DNA from 3 places in the Arthrobacter sp. THG-b23 genome. Region 2 is predicted to be linked to each of the others. Evidence: predicted binding sites of a transcription regulator. Region 2 holds the regulator's gene; each other region holds the start of a gene.
What was found. The regulator LexA, encoded in region 2, represses DNA repair genes until DNA is damaged. The targets are predictions, from matches to a motif close to TCGAACANNTGTTCGA.
Positions count from the first base shown of each region.

Region 1: uvrA (excinuclease ABC subunit UvrA) is a predicted target of LexA. The motif match lies at 2,338-2,353, and genes of this name have one in related genera.
Region 3: AC5RVD_RS00785 (HNH endonuclease signature motif containing protein) is a predicted target of LexA. The motif match lies at 4,796-4,811, and genes of this name have one in related genera.

Region 1 covers NZ_JBNHGM010000006.1:28,179-35,469, forward strand. The annotation lists gene AC5RVD_RS11830 (DNA topoisomerase IB) at 29-955, shown strand; gene AC5RVD_RS11835 (MBL fold metallo-hydrolase) at 1,052-1,696, opposite strand; gene AC5RVD_RS11840 (GntR family transcriptional regulator) at 1,806-2,189, shown strand; gene uvrA (excinuclease ABC subunit UvrA) at 2,443-5,289, shown strand; gene AC5RVD_RS11850 (HAD hydrolase-like protein) at 5,367-6,089, shown strand; gene AC5RVD_RS11855 (lysophospholipid acyltransferase family protein) at 6,086-6,751, shown strand; gene uvrC (excinuclease ABC subunit UvrC) at 6,799-7,291, shown strand, end outside.
Region 2 covers NZ_JBNHGM010000012.1:27,100-34,390, reverse strand. The annotation lists gene AC5RVD_RS16310 (ATP-dependent DNA helicase) at 1-1,390, shown strand, start outside; gene lexA (transcriptional repressor LexA) at 1,494-2,243, opposite strand; gene AC5RVD_RS16300 (LysM peptidoglycan-binding domain-containing protein) at 2,542-2,895, shown strand; gene AC5RVD_RS16295 (histidinol-phosphate transaminase) at 2,968-4,077, shown strand; gene hisB (imidazoleglycerol-phosphate dehydratase HisB) at 4,133-4,750, shown strand; gene hisH (imidazole glycerol phosphate synthase subunit HisH) at 4,747-5,388, shown strand; gene AC5RVD_RS16280 (hypothetical protein) at 5,391-5,552, shown strand; gene priA (bifunctional 1-(5-phosphoribosyl)-5-((5-phosphoribosylamino)methylideneamino)imidazole-4-carboxamide isomerase/phosphoribosylanthranilate isomerase PriA) at 5,600-6,340, shown strand; gene AC5RVD_RS16270 (SseB family protein) at 6,350-7,198, shown strand.
Region 3 covers NZ_JBNHGM010000001.1:158,053-165,343, forward strand. The annotation lists gene AC5RVD_RS00775 (transglycosylase domain-containing protein) at 1-1,790, shown strand, start outside; gene AC5RVD_RS00780 (metallophosphoesterase) at 1,793-2,773, shown strand; gene AC5RVD_RS00785 (HNH endonuclease signature motif containing protein) at 2,998-4,782, opposite strand; gene AC5RVD_RS00790 (nicotinamide mononucleotide transporter) at 5,022-5,654, opposite strand; gene AC5RVD_RS00795 (ABC transporter ATP-binding protein) at 5,817-7,291, shown strand, end outside.

The DNA.
Region 1 (7,291 bases), on a different contig from region 2:
AAGGCGCAGCAACATCCGTGCACCCGGCATCACCCGCCGGCGCCACGGGTCGGGGTTCTCCTACCGCAACCCGGACGGTTCGAAGCCTGCCGGTGACGAGCTCCGAAGGATCAAGGCGTTGGCGGTCCCGCCGGCATGGTCGGATGTGTGGATCTGCCCGGCGCCCAATGGGCATATCCAAGCAGCGGGAACGGACGACGCCGGACGGCGGCAATACATCTACCATCCCCGTTGGCGGGAACTGAGGGATCGGGAAAAGTTCGACCGCTCCCTGGCCTTCGGATCCACCCTGACCACCGCGCGCCGCAAGGTGACGCGGCTGCTGAGGTCCGGGGAACAAACCCGACAGGTGGCCTGTGCCGTTGCCTTCCGCTTGCTTGACAGCGCGTCCTTGCGGATCGGCTCCGAAGTCTACGCCGAAGACAACGGTTCCTACGGGGTTACTACGCTGTTGGTTCGCCACGTGCAGGTGCGGGAGGATACCGTGCGCCTGCATTTTCCCGGGAAGAGCGGGCTGCAATGGGACGTGGAACTGAAAGATCCGGATATCGCCGTCCAGTTGGCGACGGTGCAGGGCCTGAAGGCCGACGATCCGGCCATCGGTTACCGTAACGGCACCGGACACTGGTCCGGGCTGTCGGCGTCGGAGTTGAACGAGTTTATCCACGAACTCTGCGGGCAGGAGTTCAGCGCCAAGGACTTCCGGACGTGGCAGGGGACGGTAACGGCCGCCGTGGCACTGGCCGGCTACAACGGCAGACCGAATCTCACCGGCCGGCGCAAGGCCGTGGTCGCGGCCATGCACGCCGTCTCGGAGAGGCTGGGCAATACGCCCGCCATAGCCCGCAAATCGTACGTAGATCCGCGGCTCGTCGACCGCTTCATGGCCGGACAGGTTCCGGATGCTGCAACGTACTCCGCGGCGGAACGCAGCCTGCCATCCTTCCTCGGGTGACAGGGGAGCGAAAGCAGCCCGCGGCGCTAGAATTAGAGGGCCCCGGCAGGCGGGATTCCCCCCAACGTCCACGTCTGTCGGGGTTGACGCGACCTGTTACCAGCCGCGCGATTTCCACTCGTCCAGATGGGGCCGTTCTGCCCCGAGCGTCGTACCCGCGCCGTGGCCGGGATGGACCACCGTATCGTCCGGCAGGTAGTTGAACACCCGTTCGACCACATCGCTGTAGAGGGACGCAAACCGCTCGGGATCCTTTTGCGTATTGCCCACCCCACCCGGAAACAGCGAATCTCCGGTAAACAGGTGCGGGGGACCGTCGGGTGCGCGGTAAAGCAGCGCCACGGAACCCGGCGTGTGCCCGCGCAGCTTGATGGCTTCCAACGAGAATCCGTCGAACCGGCCGATGTCCTGATGCTCGAGCGCAACGTCAGTACGCACCTCGATCTCAGGAATATCCTCCGCGCCTGCCGCCGTTCTGGCACCTGTAGCGGCTACAGCATCCGGCAAGGCCCGGACATGGTCCCAGTGGCTGTGCGTGGTCACGATCAGGGCGACCTTGGCCGGCTGGTCCGCATCCCCGGCGCCGTCACGCAGCAGTTGTGCAATGGCCGGAAAGTCGTCGGCAGCGTCAATCAACACCTGGGCGCCGGAAGACTTGGCTGTCAGCAAATAGACGTTGTTGTCCATCTCGGAAACGGAAATGCCGCGGACCGTGACTGCAGGATCTTCGTGAAGCAACATGCTTCCCAGCCTACCGACAGTCGACCCCGACGGCTCAGGATGTCATTCTGGTTGTAGCAGTGGACAGGCAGCGGGATGCTGCGGACACGACGGGGAGTGGGCGCAGGCGATGGAAGCGAGCGAGTTTGACTGGCGGATGAACCGCGACAGCGCCGTGCCGCTCTTCGAGCAGCTGAGGCTGCGGATCATCGAAGCTGCCGACGCCGGCGAACTGCCGGTGGGCACGAAGCTGCCGCCCGTCAGGCGGCTGGCCGATCATTTGGGTGTGGTCCCGAATACCGTGGCGCGCGCCTACCGGGAGCTTGAAACTGCCGGCCGGGTGGAAACACACGGCCGTGCCGGTACCGTGGTCAGCGCCGGAGCAGGCAAGGCGCGCCAACAACTGGGCGACGCCGCCGAAGCGTTTGCCCGCGCCGTTCACGGCCAAGGCATCGGCGGCAAGGAAGCACTCGCGGCCGCCAAGGCCGCGTTGGAGCGCCACGGCATCAGGTAGGCGACGCGGCAGGCGGCGGTGCCTCGCTGAGGGAGCCCCGCGGCCCCGACCGCACCGCGATCGTGCCGGCGGCAGCCAAGGCAGGGCGTGTGATTGCGGACAGTCGCTGTCCGCAGCGGCCCCCGGCCGTGACCGATGTAATACAAGTTCGAACGAATTTTCGATTAGAGTAGATACCGTGCTAAAAGCAAGCGAAACGTCCGTCCCGGCGACCGATTCCGAGTCCGCCACCCCCGTTTCCCGCTCCGCGGACATGTCCCGCCTGGTAGTCAAGGGCGCCCGCGAGCATAATCTGCAGAACGTCAGCGTGGACCTGCCCCGCGATGCCATGATCGTCTTCACGGGACTGTCCGGCTCCGGCAAGTCGTCTTTGGCTTTCGATACGATCTTCGCCGAGGGCCAGCGCCGGTACGTGGAATCGCTTTCCTCCTACGCGCGGATGTTCCTGGGGCAGGTGGACAAGCCCGATGTGGACTTCATCGAAGGCTTGTCGCCGGCGGTGTCGATCGACCAGAAATCCACCAGTCGCAACCCGCGCTCTACCGTGGGAACAATCACCGAGATCTATGACTACTTGCGCCTGCTGTGGGCCCGCGTCGGCCGCCCCTTCTGCCCCCAGTGCGGTGAGCCCGTGGAGAAGCAGACCCCGCAGCAAATCGTGGACCAGTTGCAGGAGCTTCCCGATGGGACGCGCTTCCAGATCCTGGCTCCGGTGGTGCGCGGGCGCAAGGGCGAGTTCGTCGACCTGTTCAAGGAACTGAGCACCAAGGGCTTTTCCCGCGCCAAGGTGGACGGCAAGCTGGTGCAGCTGAGCGAACCGCCGAAGCTGGGGAAGCAGTACAAGCACACCATCGAGGTGGTGGTGGACCGGCTGGTCGCCAAAGAAGGCATCCATCAGCGTCTGACCGATTCGGTGGAGACCGCCCTGGCGCTGGCTGAGGGACGCGTCCTGGCTGATTTCGTGGATGTTGCCGAGGACGAGCCGGGCCGTACGCGGGCCTTCTCGGAACACCTGGCCTGCCCGAACGAACACCCGCTCGCCATCGACGAGATCGAACCGCGCTCGTTCTCGTTCAACAATCCGTTCGGCGCCTGTCCGGCCTGCACCGGTATCGGCAGCAAGCTCGAGGTCGATGTGGACCTGGTGGTCCCGGATCCGGACCGGAGCCTGTCCGAAGGCGCCATCGCCCCTTGGTCGCTGGGCAAAGCCACCCAGGAGTACTGGACCCGGCTGCTCGAGGGGCTCTCCCACGAACTGGGGTTCTCCATGGACGAGCCGTGGAAGAACCTGCCGAAAAAGGTCCGGGAAGCCGTACTGCACGGCAAGGACTTCAAGGTCGTGGTGCAGTACCGCAACCGCTTCGGCCGGGAGCGCAAATACAGCACCGGTTTCGAAGGCGCGTTCCAGTACATCCACCGAAAGCATGAGGAAACCGAGTCCGAGTGGGCGAGGGACCGTTACAAGGAGTACATGCGCGAGGTGCCGTGCCCGGAGTGCAACGGAGCGCGGCTGAACCCCGCGTCGCTGTCCGTGCTGATTAACGGCAAGTCCATCGCGGAAGTGTCTGCCCTGCCGCTGCGGGAGGCAAGTTCGTTCCTGGCCGGTTTGGAGCTCTCCGCCCGCGAAACCCAGATCGCCCACCAGGTACTCATCGAGATCCAGGCGCGCCTGCGTTTCCTCCTGGACGTCGGCCTGGAGTACCTGAACCTGGAGCGCGCCGCCGGCACGTTGTCCGGCGGGGAAGCCCAGCGCATCCGGCTGGCAACGCAGATCGGTTCCGGTCTGGTCGGCGTGCTCTACGTGTTGGACGAGCCCTCGATCGGCCTGCACCAGCGGGATAACCGGCGGTTGATCGAGACCCTCACGCGGCTGCGCGACCTCGGCAACACCCTGATTGTGGTGGAGCACGACGAGGACACCATCGCCGAGGCCGACTGGATAGTGGACATCGGACCGGGCGCCGGAGAGCACGGCGGCGAAGTGGTCCACTCCGGCTCGCTGCAGGAACTGCTGGACAACACGCGATCCATCACCGGTGACTACCTGTCGGGCCGGCGCCGGATCGAACTGCCGGCCAAGCGCCGGAAGATGGACAAGAAGCGCCAAGTGAAAGTGGTCGGCGCCCGCGAAAACAATCTCCGGGGCATCGACGCGTCGTTCCCGCTGGGCATCTTCACCGCCGTCACCGGCGTCAGCGGCTCCGGGAAGTCGACCCTGGTCAACGACATTCTCTACAAGGTGCTGGCCAACAAGCTCAACGGAGCCAAGCATGTTGCCGGCCGGCACACCAGGGTGGAAGGCGTGGACCAGCTGGACAAGGTCATCCACGTCGACCAGAGCCCGATTGGCCGCACGCCCCGGTCCAATCCGGCCACGTACACCGGCGTCTTCGACAACATCCGCAAGCTGTTCGCCGAGACCAACGAGGCGAAGCTCCGCGGCTACCTGCCCGGCAGGTTCTCGTTCAACGTCAAGGGCGGGCGGTGCGAGGCGTGCTCCGGCGACGGCACGCTGAAGATCGAGATGAACTTCCTGCCGGACGTCTACGTACCCTGCGAGGTCTGCCACGGTGCGCGGTACAACCGCGAGACCCTCGAAGTCCATTACAAGGGCAAGACGATCGCCGAAGTCCTGGACATGCCGATCGAGGAAGCCGCGGAATTCTTCGCCGCGTTCACCCCGATCGCGCGCCACTTGCGGACCTTGGTGGACGTCGGGCTCGGCTACGTCCGGCTCGGGCAGCCCGCCACCACGTTGTCCGGCGGGGAAGCCCAGCGCGTCAAGCTCGCCAGCGAACTGCAGCGCCGTTCGAACGGGCGGAGCATCTACGTGCTGGACGAGCCGACCACCGGCCTGCATTTTGAGGACATCCGCAAGCTGCTGCAGGTGTTGCAGGGGCTGGTGGACAAGGGCAACACGGTGATCACCATCGAGCACAACCTTGACGTGATCAAGAGTGCCGACTGGGTTTTGGACCTGGGGCCCGAGGGCGGTTCCGGCGGCGGCCAGATCATCGCCAGCGGCACGCCGGAGCAGGTAGCGGCGGTCGAGGGAAGCCACACCGGCCGTTTCCTGGCGGAGGCGCTCGGCCACAAGTGAGCCTGCCGGACGGAATAACATATTCCCCAGCAGGAATGGATTCCGGCGGATCCGCGGATCTGTGGGAAAATGCCCGAGTGACTCAATTGCCTGCGCTGGTACTTTTCGACCTCGACGGAACCCTGGTTGACCCCGCAGGCGCTATCACCACCGGAATAGCCGGCGCCCTCGCGGCGGCCGGACTGCCGGTCCCGCCGCAGGAAGGACTCGAGTCGCTGGTGGGGCCGCCGCTGGGTGAGTCCCTGCGCCGCGCCGGCGTGCCGGAGCACCGGCTAGGCGAGGTCATCGCGTTGTACAGGGCCGGTTACCGCCGGTCCGGCATGGCGGCAAGCCGCGTGTACCCGGGCATCACCGGCCTGCTGGAGCGGCTCCTCTCCACTGGCGCGATCCTCGCTGTCGCCACGCAAAAGCCGACCGGACTGGCCCGGGACCTGCTGCGGTTGAAGGGCCTGGAACAGTACTTTGCGGGGATTTACGGAGCCGAGGGCGACGATCCCGCCCCGGCGGCGGGACCAGGACTGGGCAAGGTGCCGATCCTGCAGGCTGCGCTGGACGGCGTCACCGACGCGTTCGGCCCGGTGCTGATGGTGGGCGACCGTCTCTACGACGCTGCCGCGGCGCTCCAGCTCGGCATCCCCGCCATTGGGGTCGGCTGGGGATTCGCCGCCCCCGGGGAACTGGAAGCCGCGGGCGCTGCCGTCGTCGTGCATTCCGCCGACGAACTTGAGGCCGCCATCGGGCGGCTGACCGCCGAGCAGGAGGACGGTGTCCTGTCCGGACCCCGGGGACCGGCCGCATGAGGACGTTCGAAGCGACACGCGCCTCGTTCCGCGCCGGGTTGCGGCTCAGCTGCCGGCCGACGATCGAAGGCATCGGGAACTTTCCCGCGACCGGGCCCGTGATTGTGGCGCCGAACCATCTGTCCTTCTTCGACAGCGTCATCATCCAGGCGATGATGCCGCGCAAAGTGGCCTTCTTCGCCAAAGCCGAATACTTCACCACCCGGGGTCCCAAGGGCGCCGCGATGCGGTGGTTCTTCCACAGCGTCGGCTCGATACCGGTGGAGCGGGGCGAACAGGCGGCCAGCGTGGCTGCTCTGCAGAGCGCCTTGGACGTACTGGAACGCAACCAGGCCTTCGGGATCTATCCTGAAGGAACACGGTCCCGTGACGGCAAGCTGTACCGGGGCCGCACAGGCGTGGGGTGGCTGGCCCTCACCACCGGTGCGCCGGTGCTGCCGGTAGGGCTGATCGGCACCGAACAGCTTCAGCCCGCCGGGAGGATGATGATCCGGCCGAACCACTTCACGGTGCGAATCGGCAAGCCGTTGTACTTCAAGCGGACCGGGCCGGAGCACTCGCTGCCGGCGCGCCGGTCGGCCACCGACCAGATCATGGACGCGATAGCCGACCTGACCGGCCAGGAACGCTCGAACAGCTACAACAAGACACCGTCGGCCTGACCGGCCGGACGGCACCAGGACCCAGGCGAGGAAGGGAGTGACCGGCCATGGCTAATCCAGCTTCCTACCGTCCGCGGACGGGGGAGATCCCGACCAATCCGGGCGTCTACCGCTTCCGGGACGAACACCGCCGCGTCATCTATGTCGGCAAGGCGAAAAACCTGCGGTCACGGCTCAACAGCTACTTCGCCAGCCCCAAGAACCTGCCGCCCAAGACCCATGCGATGGTGCACACCGCGGCTTCGGTGGAGTGGACGATCGTGGGCAGCGAACTGGAGGCCATCCAGCTCGAGTACACCTGGATCAAAGAGTTCACGCCGCGCTTCAACATCATGTTCCGGGACGACAAGTCCTACCCCTACCTCGCCGTGACCTTGGGGGAGAAGTTCCCGCGCGTGCAGGTGATGCGCGGCGAGCGGCGCAAGGGCGTCAAGTACTTCGGCCCGTACTACCCGGCAAAGGCGATCCGCGAGACCGTGGACACCCTGCTGCGGGTTTTCCCGGTCCGTACCTGCAGCACCGGCGTCTTCAACCGCGCCC
Region 2 (7,291 bases):
GTGCTTCAGCGAACTGGCACGGGGCCACGCGGCAGAGGCAGACATCGTGATCACCAATCACGCCATGCTGGCCATCAACGCCTTCGAGGGCGTGGCCGTGCTCCCGGACTACGACGTGGTGGTCATCGACGAGGCCCATGAACTGCAGGACCGCGTCACCAGCGCCGTCGCGGGGCAACTCTCCGCTGCCATGGTCCGCACCGCCGCCTCGACGGCGCGCAAGCACACGGGCATCAGCGTAGAACCGCTGAACTCCGCGGCCGACGCCCTGGAGGACGTCCTGCAGTCGCTGCCGACCGGGCTGTTGGCGGCCGGCCTCCGCGAGGAGCATGAGTTGGTTCTCACGCAACTGCGGGAAGCCGCCCGTACAGCGCTTTCCGATTCCAAGCCGGAGGGTGCGGGGGCAGCGGACGGCGGGCGGCAGATGGCGCGGTCGCGGCTCTCTGCCGTGCTGGAGTTGGCCGAACGGCTGCTGTCCGCGCCCGACTCCCGGGAGGTCATCTGGGCGACCCGTCCCAGTACTTATGGCGAGACCGGGGACTACGCCGCCAACGACGACCAGCCGGCGACGCTGAACATAGCGCCGCTCTCCGTGGCGTCCCGGCTGCGCGAAGGTCTGTTCGACGAACACACGGTGGTGCTCACCTCGGCAACATTGTCCGTCGGGGGAACCTTCGACGCGGTAGCCGGGTCACTCGGACTGCTGGGAGCCGGTGCGCCGGCCTATTCCAGCGTTGATGTGGGCAGTCCCTTCGATTACCCTCGGCAGGGCGTGCTGTACGTGGCGTCACATCTGCCCAAACCGGGCCGGGGCACCAGCCCCGAGCAGCTTGATGAACTCGAGGAGCTCCTGCTGGCCTCGCGCGGCGGCGCCCTGGGCCTGTTTTCCTCACGGCGTGCGGCAGAAGAAGCTGCAGCGGAAATGCGCGAGCGAACCGACCTGACCATTCTGTGCCAGGGAGAATCATCGATGGCGGCGCTGGTCCGCCAATTCGCCGAGGAACCGGACGCATGCCTGTTTGGCACCATGACGCTCTGGCAGGGCGTCGACGTTCCCGGTGCAGCGTGCCGGCTCGTGGTCATCGACCGGATTCCGTTCCCCCGGCCGGACGACCCGCTCACGACTGCCCGAACCCGGTCCGTGGCGCAGGCCGGGGGAAACGGTTTCATGACGGTTTCGGCGACCCATGCGGCCGTGCGGCTGGCGCAGGGGGCAGGCAGGCTGATCCGCGCCTCCAACGACCGGGGAGTAGTGGCCGTGTTGGACTCGCGGCTGGCGACAGCACGATACGGGGGCTTCCTGCGCAGCGCCCTGCCGCCGTTCTGGAGCACCAAGGACGGCGCCATGGCACGTCAGATCCTGGAGAGGCTGGCTGCAGCCGCTGCCTGAACGGGCTGGGGCAGCAGCCACGCCGGAGCGGTCGCCCGCGCGCAAACCGGGAACGGGCAACGGCCCCGGTGACCGGCAGAGGGGCTGAGGAGCCTGCGGCGGGTCAGAGGGCCCGCATCACCGAGACAACCTTGCCCATGATGGTTGCGTGGTCTCCCAGAATCGGTTCGTACTGGGTGTTCTGCGGCAGCAGCCAGGTGTGACCGTCGCGCTGCCGGAAGGTCTTGACCGTTGCTTCGTCGTCGAGCAGCGCCGCCACGATGTCGCCGTTCTCGGCCGTGTGCTGCTGGCGCACCACGACCCAGTCGCCGTCACAGATAGCCGCATCGATCATCGAATCGCCCGAAACCCTGAGCATGAACAACTCGCCGTGTCCCACCAGTTGGCGCGGCAGGGGCATGACGTCCTCGACCGCCTGGTCAGCCAGGATAGGACCGCCTGCCGCGATCCGACCCACCAGCGGCACCATCGCCGTGTCGGACGAAGTGGTCAGTTCAGATACTGCAACGCCGCTGGAGCTGCGCAGCTGCTGCGGTTCATCGACTCCGACGATTTCCACGCCCCCGTGCTCGAGGGTCAGCGGAGTCAGGATTTCCATCGCACGGGGACGCTTGGGGTCGCGCCTGATGTAGCCCATCTTCTCGAGTTGCGCCAGCTGGTGCGTGACGCTGGACAGGCTCGCCAAACCGACGGTGTCACCGATTTCGCGCATCGACGGAGGGTATCCGTGGGACATGACGGAGCGCTGGATCGTCTCCAGGATCTTCTTCTGCCGCGGCGTCAGGCTGCGTCCCACCTTGACGGGTCGGCCGCGTCGCCTGGCTCCGGCAGTGGTGGTGCTCTCTTCGGACATATCCGGCCCCGGTCTCCCCGTAGTGGTCCATGCGCCGGCGCTGCGGTAGCGGAACCGCGCATGGGTTGTTGTCTGGCTGTTTTGTCGGTGGCGGCTGGTGCACTGCTCTTACCGCCGCTTGACGCTTACAACGCTAGGCGAGGCGGTGGTGAATTTCAAACATTTGTTCGACTGAGTCTCGACAATATTCGATCACCAGTGCTAAAACTATAGAAGACGCATTCGAAGATACGTTCGAATGCGGTTGCCAAACGATCGAAACCAGCAGAAATAGATCGAAAATCGGAAAGGTGACACCATGTCCGCCCAGCTCGCACCGCAGCCCGCCGGCGTCCGTACCAGCACCAACCTCCGGCTGACCCGCCGAGGCCGCTTGTTGCTGATTGGTCTGCCGCTGATGCTCGCCGCGGCCGCCGCCCTGACCTTGATCGGTTTCTTCACGGCGCCGGCAATGGCCGCCGCCGGGCAGCTGGGACCGGGGCCGGCGGCAACTGTCACGGTCGGCAGCGGCCAGACGCTGTGGGACGTGGCCGTGCAGTCCGCCCCCGACCGCAACCCTCACGATGTCATTTTCGAGATCGCGCAATTGAACGGACTCCAGGGGGACATCGTCCATGCCGGCCAGCAGTTGCTGGTCCCGTCCGCGCGCTGAGGCAGCCGTAATATGAGCTGCTTCGGCCCGCCCGATTCCTGCCCCGGGCGGGCCGAAGCTTAAACTGGACCAGTGAGTGAGCAGTTAGAACGCCTGAACCGCCTGCCGTTGCGGGACAATCTCCGGGGCTTGGAGCCCTATGGTGCGCCCCAGTTGGAGGTTCCCGTCCTCCTGAATGTCAACGAAAACACCCACGGCCTGCCCGACGCAGTCCGTCAGGCCATCGTCTCGGCCGTTAGCGACGCGGCCGCGGGTTTGAACCGGTATCCGGATCGCGAGTTCACGAAGCTGAGAACGGCACTGGCCCGCTACTTGGGGCACGGCCTCACCGCAGCGAACATCTGGGCTGCCAACGGATCGAACGAAGTCCTGCAGCAAATCCTCCAGGCCTTCGGTGGCCCCGGCCGTACCCTGCTGAGCTTCCCGCCCACCTATTCGATGTACCCGCTGCTGGCCAGCGGGACGGACACGGAGTATGTGGCTGTTCCGCGGGGGGCAGACTTCACGTTGTCGCCGGACGCTGCCGCCGCTGCCGTGGCCGACTCCGCCGCAAACGTCGTCGTCCTTTGTTCGCCCAACAACCCGACGGGAACCGCCCTGGGCCTCGACGTCGTGGAGGCCGTTTATGAAGCAGGGGAGGCCTCCCAGGCCATCGTGATCGTGGACGAGGCCTACGCCGAGTTCGCCCACGCCGGGAGGCCGAGCGCGCTGACTCTGTTGCCGGGGCGGGAGCGACTCATTATCTCCCGCACCATGAGCAAGGCCTTCGCCCTGGCGGGCGCCAGAGTAGGGTACCTCGCCGCCGCTCCGCAGATTACCGACGCGCTGCGGCTGGTCCGCTTGCCTTACCACCTCTCCGCGGTGACGCAGGCAACGGCCCTGGCCGCGTTGGAACACGCTGATGCCCTGCTGGCCAATGTAGAGGACATCAAGGCGCAGCGGGACCGCATCGTCGACGGGCTGGCCGGACTGGGGCTTGAACCGGCGCCGTCCGACTCAAACTTTGTATTTTTCGGCGGGCTGGAGGACCCCCGCTCCGTGTGGCAGGGACTCCTGGAAGCCGGGGTGCTGATCCGCGACGTCGGGATCCCCGGCCATTTACGGGTGACCGCCGGCACTGAGGCCGAGACCACAGCCTTCCTCGACGGCATCAAGGCCCTCGTGGCCAGCCCCGTCTCCTAAACTAGTAAGAGCGAACCGGCTCGCGCCGGGTCGACCAATTCGTCAAAGGACTCCCATGACCGTGGAAACCACCACCGGACGTACCGCACGCCTCGAACGCATCACCAGCGAGTCGTCCGTGCTGGTTGAACTGGACCTCGACGGCACCGGCCGTTCCGAGATCAGCACCACCGTGCCGTTCTACGACCACATGCTCACCGCCTTGTCGAAGCACTCGCTGGTCGACCTGACGGTGAAGGCCAGCGGAGACACGCACATCGACGCGCACCACACCGTCGAAGACGTCGCCATTACGATCGGGGAGGCCCTGAAGGAGGCGCTGGGCAACAAAGCCGGGATCCGCCGGTTCGGCGAAGCAACCGTGCCCCTGGACGAAGCGCTGGCCCACGCCGTCGTGGACATCTCCGGCAGGCCCTACCTGGTGCACGTGGGAGAACCCGCAGGGCAGGAGTACCACTTGATCGGCGGGCACTTCACGGGGTCGCTGACCCGCCACGTCTTCGAATCGATCACATTGCACGCCCAGATCTGCCTGCACATGCGCGTGCTGGGTGGCAGGGACCCCCACCACATCGTCGAGGCCCAGTTCAAGGCCTTCGCCCGGGCACTTCGCGCCGCCGTCGAAGCCGATCCACGTGTCGAGGGCATTCCCTCGACGAAGGGAGCCTTGTGACGGCTGCGCCCAAGGTCACGGTACTGGACTACGGCTCCGGGAACGTCCGCTCGGCAGTCCGTGCGCTGGAGCATGTGGGTGCCGACGTCACGCTGAGTCATGCCTCCGACGACGTCCTAGATGCCGACGGGCTGTTGGTTCCCGGGGTCGGCGCCTTCGCCACGGTCATGAAGGGGCTGAAATCCGTCGACGCGCTTCGCTGGATTGGGCGCCGGGTGGCGGGCGGCCGGCCCGTGCTGGGCATCTGCGTGGGCCTGCAGGTCATGTTCGAAGAAGGCGTCGAACATGGCGTGCGCACGCAGGGTGTCGGGGAATGGCCGGGAACCGTGGAAGCGCTGCCGGCGGAGGTCGTCCCCCACATGGGGTGGAACACCGTGGACGCCGCGGAGGGCAGTCGGCTGTTTGCCGGAATCGAAGACGAGCGCTTCTACTTTGTGCACTCCTACGGTGTGCAGCGCTGGAACTTCGATGTGACCCAACCCGCGATGACACCGCCGCTGGTGACATGGTCCACGCACGGCGCCCCATTCATAGCGGCCGTTGAAAACGGTCCGCTGAGTGCTACCCAGTTCCATCCGGAAAAGTCGGGAGACGCCGGCGCCGAGCTGCTGCGCAACTGGCTGAAGACGCTGAGGTAGCCATGGGCAGCATTCTCCTGATGGCCCTGGCCGGGCTGCTGGCCGGAGGCGCCATCTCGTTCCGGCAGCAGCGGCTGTCCAAGTGGTTGGTTATCGTCTTTTGGATCCTCGCCGGCATGTCGCTGCTGGCTGCCTACCTGCTCACCCTCGGCCCGGCCGAGTAACCACACCCATCCCGCGCAGCTGACGGCGCGCAGAAAGCGGAAGAACCATGACGAACCAAACCTCCATCCTCGAACTTTTGCCCGCAGTCGATGTTGCCGACGGCCAAGCCGTCCGGCTGGTCCAAGGCGAAGCCGGCAGCGAGACCGGCTACGGGGATCCGCTGGAAGCCGCCCTGGCATGGCAAAACGATGGGGCGGAATGGGTGCACCTGGTGGACCTCGATGCGGCGTTCGGGCGGGGCAACAACACGGAAGTGCTGCGCCGGGTCTCTGACGAACTGAAGATCAAGGTGGAGCTGTCCGGCGGCATCCGCGACGACGCGTCACTGGAGCGTGCGCTCGAGTTCGGGGCCGCACGTGTCAATCTGGGAACCGCCGCCCTGGAGAACCCGGAGTGGACGGCCCGCGCCATCGCACGGCACGGGGACGCCATTGCCGTCGGCCTCGATGTCCGTGGCACTACGCTGGCGGCCCGCGGCTGGACGCAGGATGGCGGCGACCTTTGGGAGGTGCTGGCCCGCCTCGAAGACGCCGGCTGCGCCAGGTACGTGGTGACCGATGTGACCAAGGATGGAACACTGCGCGGACCGAACGTGGATCTGCTCCGGCAGATGTGCGAGCGGACCGACAAGCCGGTGGTGGCCTCCGGCGGGATCTCCAGCCTGGGTGATCTGCGGACGCTGCGCGACCTGGTTCCGGCCGGAGTTGAGGGAGCGATTGTGGGCAAGGCCCTGTACGCGGGCAAGTTCACGCTGCCCGAAGCGCTCGACGTTGCCGGACGGCGCTAAGAGACCAGTATGGGCAAGAAGGAGCTGCCCGCCCATATTGCCGCTGCGCTGGCAAAAGCCGGCGGCGCGGGGGACTCTGCCGGCCAAAGCTGGGCCGGTCGGGACCTGAGCGGTGAAGGAAATCCGCTTCATCAGTTCGACCACGATGACGGCAGCGCGGATCCCGGTTACGAGGCGGCGCTGCAATGGCTTGCTGCCGGAACCGGCGGCGAAGCGGAAGTAGTGGCTGCCCTGGCGAACGCCCGCGTTTTCGTGCCCATCGTGGCGACGCTGGGAGAAGAGGCCGAGGGCAGCCACGGCCTGACAGCGGATAAACAGGCGGACATGGCCGTGGTGACGTTGCAGGCGCCGGATGGGCGCCGGGCACTGCCGGTATTCAGCAACACGGCCGCTCTGGAAGCCTGGCATCCCCAAGCCCGGCCGGTTGCCGTCGAGGCACCGCGGGCGGCGCTGGCGGCCGTGTCCGAAGACGCCGAACTGATGGTGATGGATCCGGGCGCCGCCCTGACGTTCGTGGTCCGGCGGCCCGCAGTGTGGGCGTTGGCTAAACAGCACGAATGGGTGCCCTCGTACCGGGATCCGGCGCTGTTGGAATGGGTGGCCGAAGCCACGGGCGGCGAGGAGGCCGTCCTGGCCGCGTCCGTGGAGCCCGGAATCGGCATCGCGGTCCGGGCCGCAGACGGATCGGTAGTGGCCGGCGGTGGCCACGGCCCGGAACTGCGCTTGGTCCTGCAGGTGCAAGACGGGCTGGGGCGCGAGGAGTTGGGCGCCCTGGCGGGACGGATCCAACGGCGGCTCCAAGCCAGGCAGGAGTTTGCCGAGCGGGTGGATTCGCTGGAGCTGAAGTTCACGCGCTGAGTTCGGCCGGCTGGCAGCCTCATCCGGAAGCTCCAAAGAAAAAGGACGACGCCGGTGCGTGGCACCGGCGTCGTCCTTGTCAGTACTGGAAGC
Region 3 (7,291 bases), on a different contig from region 2:
TCGGCGACAAGCTGCGCGAGGCGAAGCTGGCCATCGCCGTCGAAAAGGAATTCAGCAAGGAAGAGATCCTGCAGGGCTACCTGAACATCGTGTTGTTCAGCGGCCAGGTCTACGGCATTGAAGCTGCTGCGAAGACCTTTTTCGGCGTTCCCGCGGCCAAGCTGAACATCCAGCAGTCGGCCATGCTGGCCGGCATGGTTCAGTCGCCCAACTACTTCAATCCGGTGAACAACCCGGAAGCGACGGTGGAACGGCGCAATACGGTGCTGTCCGCCATGCTTAGCGCGGGCAAGATCACCCAAGAGGAGTACGACGAAGCCGTTGCCAGCGACCTGGGCTTGAACCTCAAGCCGGTGCGTTCCGGCTGTGTCGCGGCGAACTTCGCCGATTACTTCTGCAGCTACGTGCAGCACGCCATCATGCAGTCCGATGCGTTCGGCGCAGATTCCACTGAGCGGGCGAAGCTTCTGGCCCGTGGCGGCCTCACCATCAAGACCACGCTCGACTCCCGCCTCCAGAAGGAAGGCCAGAAGCAGATCGAGCAGGAAGTCCCCGTGGGCGATGAGTCCGGCGTCGGCTCGGCCATGGTTTCGGTTGAACCCGGCACCGGCAACATCCTGATGATGGCCCAGAACACCAACTACAGCCCCGAAGACGGCGCGGCCAACACGGAGCTGAACTACAACGTCGACGCCGATATGGGCGGCGGCAACGGGTGGCAGCCCGGCTCTACGATGAAGCCCTACACCATGGTCGCCTGGCTCGAAGCAGGCAAGGCGCTCAACGCATCGGTCGACGCGCGCCGGACGGAGTACCCGGCGCAGTACAACTGGAATGCCAGCTGCCTGCCTCCGGACGCGTGGTTCAGTGAGTGGGACTTCCAGAATGCGCTGCCCGGTTTCGAGCGGACCATGACCGCCAGCCAGGGCCTGACGTGGTCGATTAACTCCGCTACCGCAGCCATGGCCGCGCAGCTGGACCTCTGTGACATCCAGGATGCGGCAACCCGCCTCGGCGTTCGCACTGCGACGGACAAAGAGCCGATCAGCATTGAGCACCCGTCCTTCATCATCGGCACCACCAACGTTTCCCCGATGACGATGGCGGCTTCGTTCGCGGCGTTCGCCAACGGCGGCGTGTACTGCAAGCCGATCGCGCTGACCTCCGTCACGGATGCTCAGGGCAACGAGTACGAAGTGCCGAAGAAGTCCTGTGAACGGGCGATCTCGGAAGAAGTTGCTGCCGCCGTGAGCGTCCCGCTGGAAAACCTGGTCAACCTGCAGCTGGGCGGAATCCATCCAATTGGTGTTCCCGCCGCTGTCAAGACCGGCACCACCGACAAGTCTGAGTACACCTGGACGGTGGGCTACACCAAGGGCATCTCCACTGCTTCCTGGGTGGGCAATCCGCACGCCTACAAGTCGATCAACAACATTCCGATCAACGGCGTGACGCGCAACTACGTGGACGGTGCGACCATTGCCGGCGGCCAGTGGACCGATTACATGGAGAAGGTCGCCGGCTTGTATAAGACGGGCGAGTTCGGCTCCGCGCCGAGCAACATGCTGTATCCGCCCCGGCCGGTCCAGGCACCGGCACCCTCCGAGTCGAACAACAACTCGAATTCCAGCAACAGCAGCGACGAGGGCGGCGGGGATTCGGGCGGTGACTCCGGCGATTCCGGCGATTCCGGCAACGGAAACGGAAACGGCGGAGGCAATGGAAACGGCAACGGAAACGGTGGAGGCAACGGGAACGGCAACGGGGACGGCAACGGGGACGACGACTAACCGTGGACACTGACTTGCTGCGAGCACGGCTCCGGACCGCAGGCAACCTGGCCCTTGGGGCCACTGCCGCGGGCGGGGCCGCGCTGGTGTACGGCTCCGTTATCGAGCGGAACATGTTCAAAGTCCGCGAAGAAACGCTGCCCATCCTGCCCGTCGGCCGCGGCCCACTGAAGATCCTGCATCTGTCCGACATCCACATGACACCCGGGCAGACGCTGAAGCAGAGGTGGCTGCGGCAGCTGGCCTCGCTGGAACCGGATCTCGTGGTCAACACCGGCGATAACCTCAGCCATCAGCAGGCCGTAAAACCCCTGCTGGACTCGCTGGCACCACTGATGGACGTTCCGGGCGTGTTCGTCCCGGGCTCCAACGATTACTACTCCCCGGTGATGAAGAACCCGTTCTCCTACCTCACCGGTCCCTCCACGCAGCCCAAGGACTATGCGGAGCGTGAACTGCCGTGGCGTGAGATGCACGCGGCATTCGGCACCGCCGGCTGGGTCGACTTAACCAACCGGCACCAGTCGCTGGTGGTGGGCCGCGTGCGGCTGGACTTCACGGGCGTGGACGATCCTCACCTGCAGCGCGACCGCTATGCGGGGTTTCCAAACGGTTCGACGTCCGCCGATGAAGCCGCGTACCTGCGGATCGCGGTGGCCCACGCCCCGTACCAACGGGTGCTGGACAGGTTTACTGCCGACGATGCCGACCTGATGCTGGCCGGGCACACCCATGGTGGCCAGGTCTGCATCCCGGGCTACGGGGCCTTGATCAGTAACTGCGATCTGCCCACGTGGCGCGCCCGTGGACTGACGTACTGGGAGCACGAGGGGCGTAGCGTCCCGTTGAATGTGTCGGCCGGGCTGGGAACGTCCCGTCTGGCTCCGGTGCGATTCGCCTGCCGCCCGGAGGCTGTGCTGCTGACGCTGACGCCGGCGGCACCGGCCGGCGAAGTCCCGGCCGGAGCCCCCGGGCTCAGCTGAAGGCTGAAGCTCCGTCCCGGGCGGAGGCCCATTAGCTCAGCAGAGCTCAGAAGCTCGCTCCCTGCGGAGGGCCATCAGCTGGCACAGAAGCTTGTGGTGCCATTGGTCCTACAAAAGCTGTGCCTCGCCATTTGCAGGCCGCTGATGCGTTCCAACTGTCCCGTGCGCGTTCACCCGCAAATGCACTTCCACTGTTCCCCGCGCGTTCACCCGCGCCGGATTGATCATGGTGCGGTTTGGAGTGGTTGGGGTGGGACGTGGGTTTGCCAGTAGGAGTTGCGCAGCGGTTTGCGGCGGGGGTCGATGTAGTCCGGCGGGGTGAACCAGGGGATGCCGTCGAGGACGTTGATCTGCCAGTTGCCTTGCTCGATCAGGTCGTGGTGGAGCAGGCAGAGGCATACCCCGTTATCGACGCTGGTGCGGCCGCCGGCCCACCACGGGATGATGTGGTGCGCTTCGGTCCAGAACGCGGGCATGCTGCACCCCGGGAAGGCACAGCCCTTGTCCCGGGCGACCAGTGCCCGGCGGATGGCGCGGTTGAAGAACCGTTGCGACCTGCCCAGGTCCAGGATTTCGCCCTCGGACCCGAGGACGGCCGGGATGATCTCGGCGTCGCAGGCCATCCGGCGCACCGTGGTGGCCGAGACCGGTCCGTTGAAGACCGCGCTGCCGCCGCCGGAGAGCAGCCCGGCCAGCTGTTCGTACCCGGTGGTGACGATCACCTGTGTCCGGTGCCCGCCCGAGTCCGGAAGCCTGCCGGTGTTCAACGCGATCCGGCAGGCACCGACCAGGCCGGCGAGCAGCTTCTGCGCCCTGGTGGCACCGTCCATCGCCTCCACCACGGCCGGGTCCACCGCGGCAACCGGGTCCTCACCGGTGGGGCCTCCACCGCTGTGACGGGATGCCGAATCGGCGCTGCCTTCCGCGGCCGCCCTGTCCGTCCCGCCCGCACCAGCGGCGCCGGCGCCGCCCCTGCCTGCCTCCGTGGATCCGGTCCCGGCAACATTGCTGTTACCGCCGCCCATGGACGTGCCCGCGTCGGTGTTTGCCGCGCTGCCGGTGTCGGTGCCGGAGGGTCCTGCCGTGTCACCTTCACTTCCGCCGTTGGCGGCGGTTTCGATGGCGTCGGGGCGGATCCGCGGGTTCGCGGCGCTGTTCATCACGGTGGCTAGGGCTTCGTACTGGGCATCGGTGGTGTTGATGACGAACTGGTGCAGCCCCCGGCGCCGGCCCCGGTAGAACATGCCCTGCCGGGCCCGCAGTTCCTCCTCGGTCGGCTCGGCACCGTCCTGGTCGACCGCGGTTTCCCACGTCCTGGCGACCATCACCAGGGTGTCGGCATCGGCCTCTACGGCCTGCCGGACCAGCGCCGCTTCCATCGCCTGCAACGCCTCCGGGGTACCGGCGTGCCGGGCCCGGTCCAGGGAATCTACGACCACGGCCGCTGCGTGGCCGCTGACCTCCCCGCCGGCCATGGCCTCCGCCAACACAGGCAGCGCCGGGACACCGGGTTCCCCGTCAAACCGCGCCGGCGCGGTGATCGCCTTGCCGACCCGCAGCCTGCGCCGCGCCTCGACAATGCTGATCCCCAGCCTTGAGCGCAGATACTCCGCGTTGTTGGCAAACTCTGTCTTGCGGCGGCGCTGCGCCTGCTTTGACCCGGACAGGTCCGGGTTCGCGGCCCCGCTGCCGGTGTTGATCGCCGCCGCCGGATCAGCCCACTCCCCCGCCCCGACACAGGCTTCGGCCTCGGCTCCGGGTCCGGGCGCCGCCGAGTGTTCCCCGTTGGCGGCGATGTCTGCCCGCTCCACGGACTGGGCGCCGACGGCCTGCAGGAACTCCACCAGCTTCGAAACGTCCTCGACCGCCGCTACCGTATTGGCCAGGTCCCGGGTGCACAGGGACGCCGACTGGGCGGGAAATTGGTCGGCAACATCCTGCAGCAGGACAAACGCCTGGGCCAGGGATGTTCCCATCTCCCCGGTGCGGTCCAACGGTGCAAGAGCCATACCACAATTTTATTAGTACACACATTCGACGGCCATCGAAAGGGGCCATTGTGTAGGAGTAGTGCCGGTCCAGAGGCAGTGCATGGGGGTAACAATGCGTGCGGGCTCCTAAACAATGGGAGCGGCCCGGAAATCTATATAGGCGGGCTCCAGGTCACGGCCGCAGCAGCCAGCTCACCCACACTGCCAGATGGAAGGCAAGCAGCCCGCGAGCGCCCGACGCCAAGGGAAGCACGCTGCTAGGCGGAAGCGGCCGTCTCCGCGCGTGCCGCACGCCACCTGGACCAGCCGTACAGGCTTAGGACCCCCAGCAGGACGGTGAAGACGATGCCGTCCAGTGCAAAGAGGACCTGCGGGTTTGCCCTCGCTGCCACGGCGGCCAGGCCCATCAGCGAGAGGGTGACGCCGATCCACCAGGCTTCGATAACGCCGCGCGCGAGCCCGAGGTACAGCAGCGGTGTCAGGAGGCTGGCGACCACTGCTTCAGCAATGTCCCCCGGGCTGGCCATGTGGGTCAGCATCATGGGCAGCACCTCGATACCGAAGAAAACCAGAACCAGCACCATCAGGAGCGCCGCGGCCAGCCAATCGGGCCGCTGGACCGGATGGACCGGAACCCCGCCCGCCGCTGACCGCCGTCGCCACCGCCACCATCCATAGGCGGCGACCGCAGGCAGCACCAGGACGGCAGGGCTGAAAGCGCTTGCCACGCCCATCAAGACCATGGACACAACCGGTTCCACCAGCAGCACCAGCCAGCCGGCCGGTTTCCGCAGCACCAAGAGCAGGACTGCTACCACTCGCAGCAGCGGAAAGAGCATTGGCGTCCACAGGACCAACCCGAAGCCGTGCACCACGTCCGCCAGATCCATACTCTCTCCCGTTGGTGAATGGTTCGGCCCAGACTAGCAAGCACCGGTTTCCCAGCGCGCCGGCCCGGCCGGGACCAGGCAGTGACCAGCGCCTCAAACCGGTCGCTAGGATAGTTGCTGCGGTACACGATGCCCTCCGAACCACTGCGATGAATCGACCACATGACTGAGTTATCCCTCTGGCGCTCGATCGCCCGGCTCAAACACTATGTCCGGCCCATCCTCCCCCGGCTGATCTTGGGATTCTTCAGTGCCCTCGGTGCCAGCCTGGTGGCACTGGCCATCCCCCAGGTCTTGCGCGGCCTGGTGGATACCATCCATACCGGCGGCCGCCCCTCGGAAGTCTGGGGCCCCGCCGTCGTCATTGCCGTGCTGGGCTTGGCCGAGGCCGCCCTGGTGTACCTGCGGCGCGTGTTCGCGATCGCGCCCGCCACGGACGTGGAGATGGGCATGCGCACCAGCTTCTACCGGCATGTGCAGCATCTGCCGGCCGCCTTCCATGACCGTTGGGGCTCGGGCCAGCTGCTCTCCCGCGCCATGGCCGACCTGGGCCTGGTCCGGCGTTGGCTGGCCTTCGGGTCGCTCATGCTGGTGGTCTCCTTCGTGACGGTGGTCGCGGGGCTGGCGCTGATGTTCGCGCTGAACCAGCTGCTGGGACTGATCTTCCTGGTCGCCGCCGTACCCCTTGTCTGGCAGGGGTTCCGCTTCCGTACCGCGTTCGGTGCCTCCTCCCGGCTGAGCCAGGACCAGGCCGGGGACCTCGCCACCACGGTGGAGGAATCGGTGCACGGCATCCGGGTGCTCAAGGCCTTCGGCCGCGGCAAGTACGCGCTGGAGAACTTCCACGGCCAGGCCGAAGAACTGCGCCAGACCGAACTGGCCAAGGCCCGCACGCTGTCCAAGTTCCTGGCCACCGTTGTTTCGCTGCCCGATCTGGTGCTGGGCGCCGCGTTGGTCATCGGCATCATGCAGGTCTCCGGCGGACACATGACCGTGGGCGACCTGGTCGCCTTTTTTGCCACCGCCGCCGTCGTGGCCGGGCCGGTGGAGGCGATCGGTTCCCTGATGGGCATGACGCTGACGGCGAAGACCGCCCTGGACCGGCACTTCGACGTGATGGATACGAAGAACACCATCATCGACCCGGATGCACCGGCCCCGGCCGTCTCCGTGCGCGGGGAACTGCGCCTGTCCGACGTCGTCTTCCGCTATCCCGACGCCGCCGCGGACGCGGCCCCGGTCCTCAGCGGCGTGGACCTGCACGTGCGGGCGGGGGAAACCCTGGCGTTGGTCGGGGTCACCGGCTCGGGCAAGAGCACCCTGCTGCAACTGATCCCCCGGCTGTACGAGGTCACCTCCGGCGCCGTGTACCTGGACGGTACGGATATCCGCCATTTCCCGCTCGCCGAGCTCCGCGGCCACGTGTCGGTGGCCTTCGAGGACTCCACGCTGTTCTCCACCTCGGTCCGGGACAACGTGCTGCTGGGCGCCCGACCCGGCGGCGAAGATCCCGAAAACCTCCTCTCCCGGGCGCTCGAGGTGGCGCAGGCCGGGTTCGCCTACGACCTGCCGCAAGGCGTGGACACACGGATCGGCGAGGAAGGGCTGAGCCTGTCCGGCGGGCAGCGGCAGCGGAT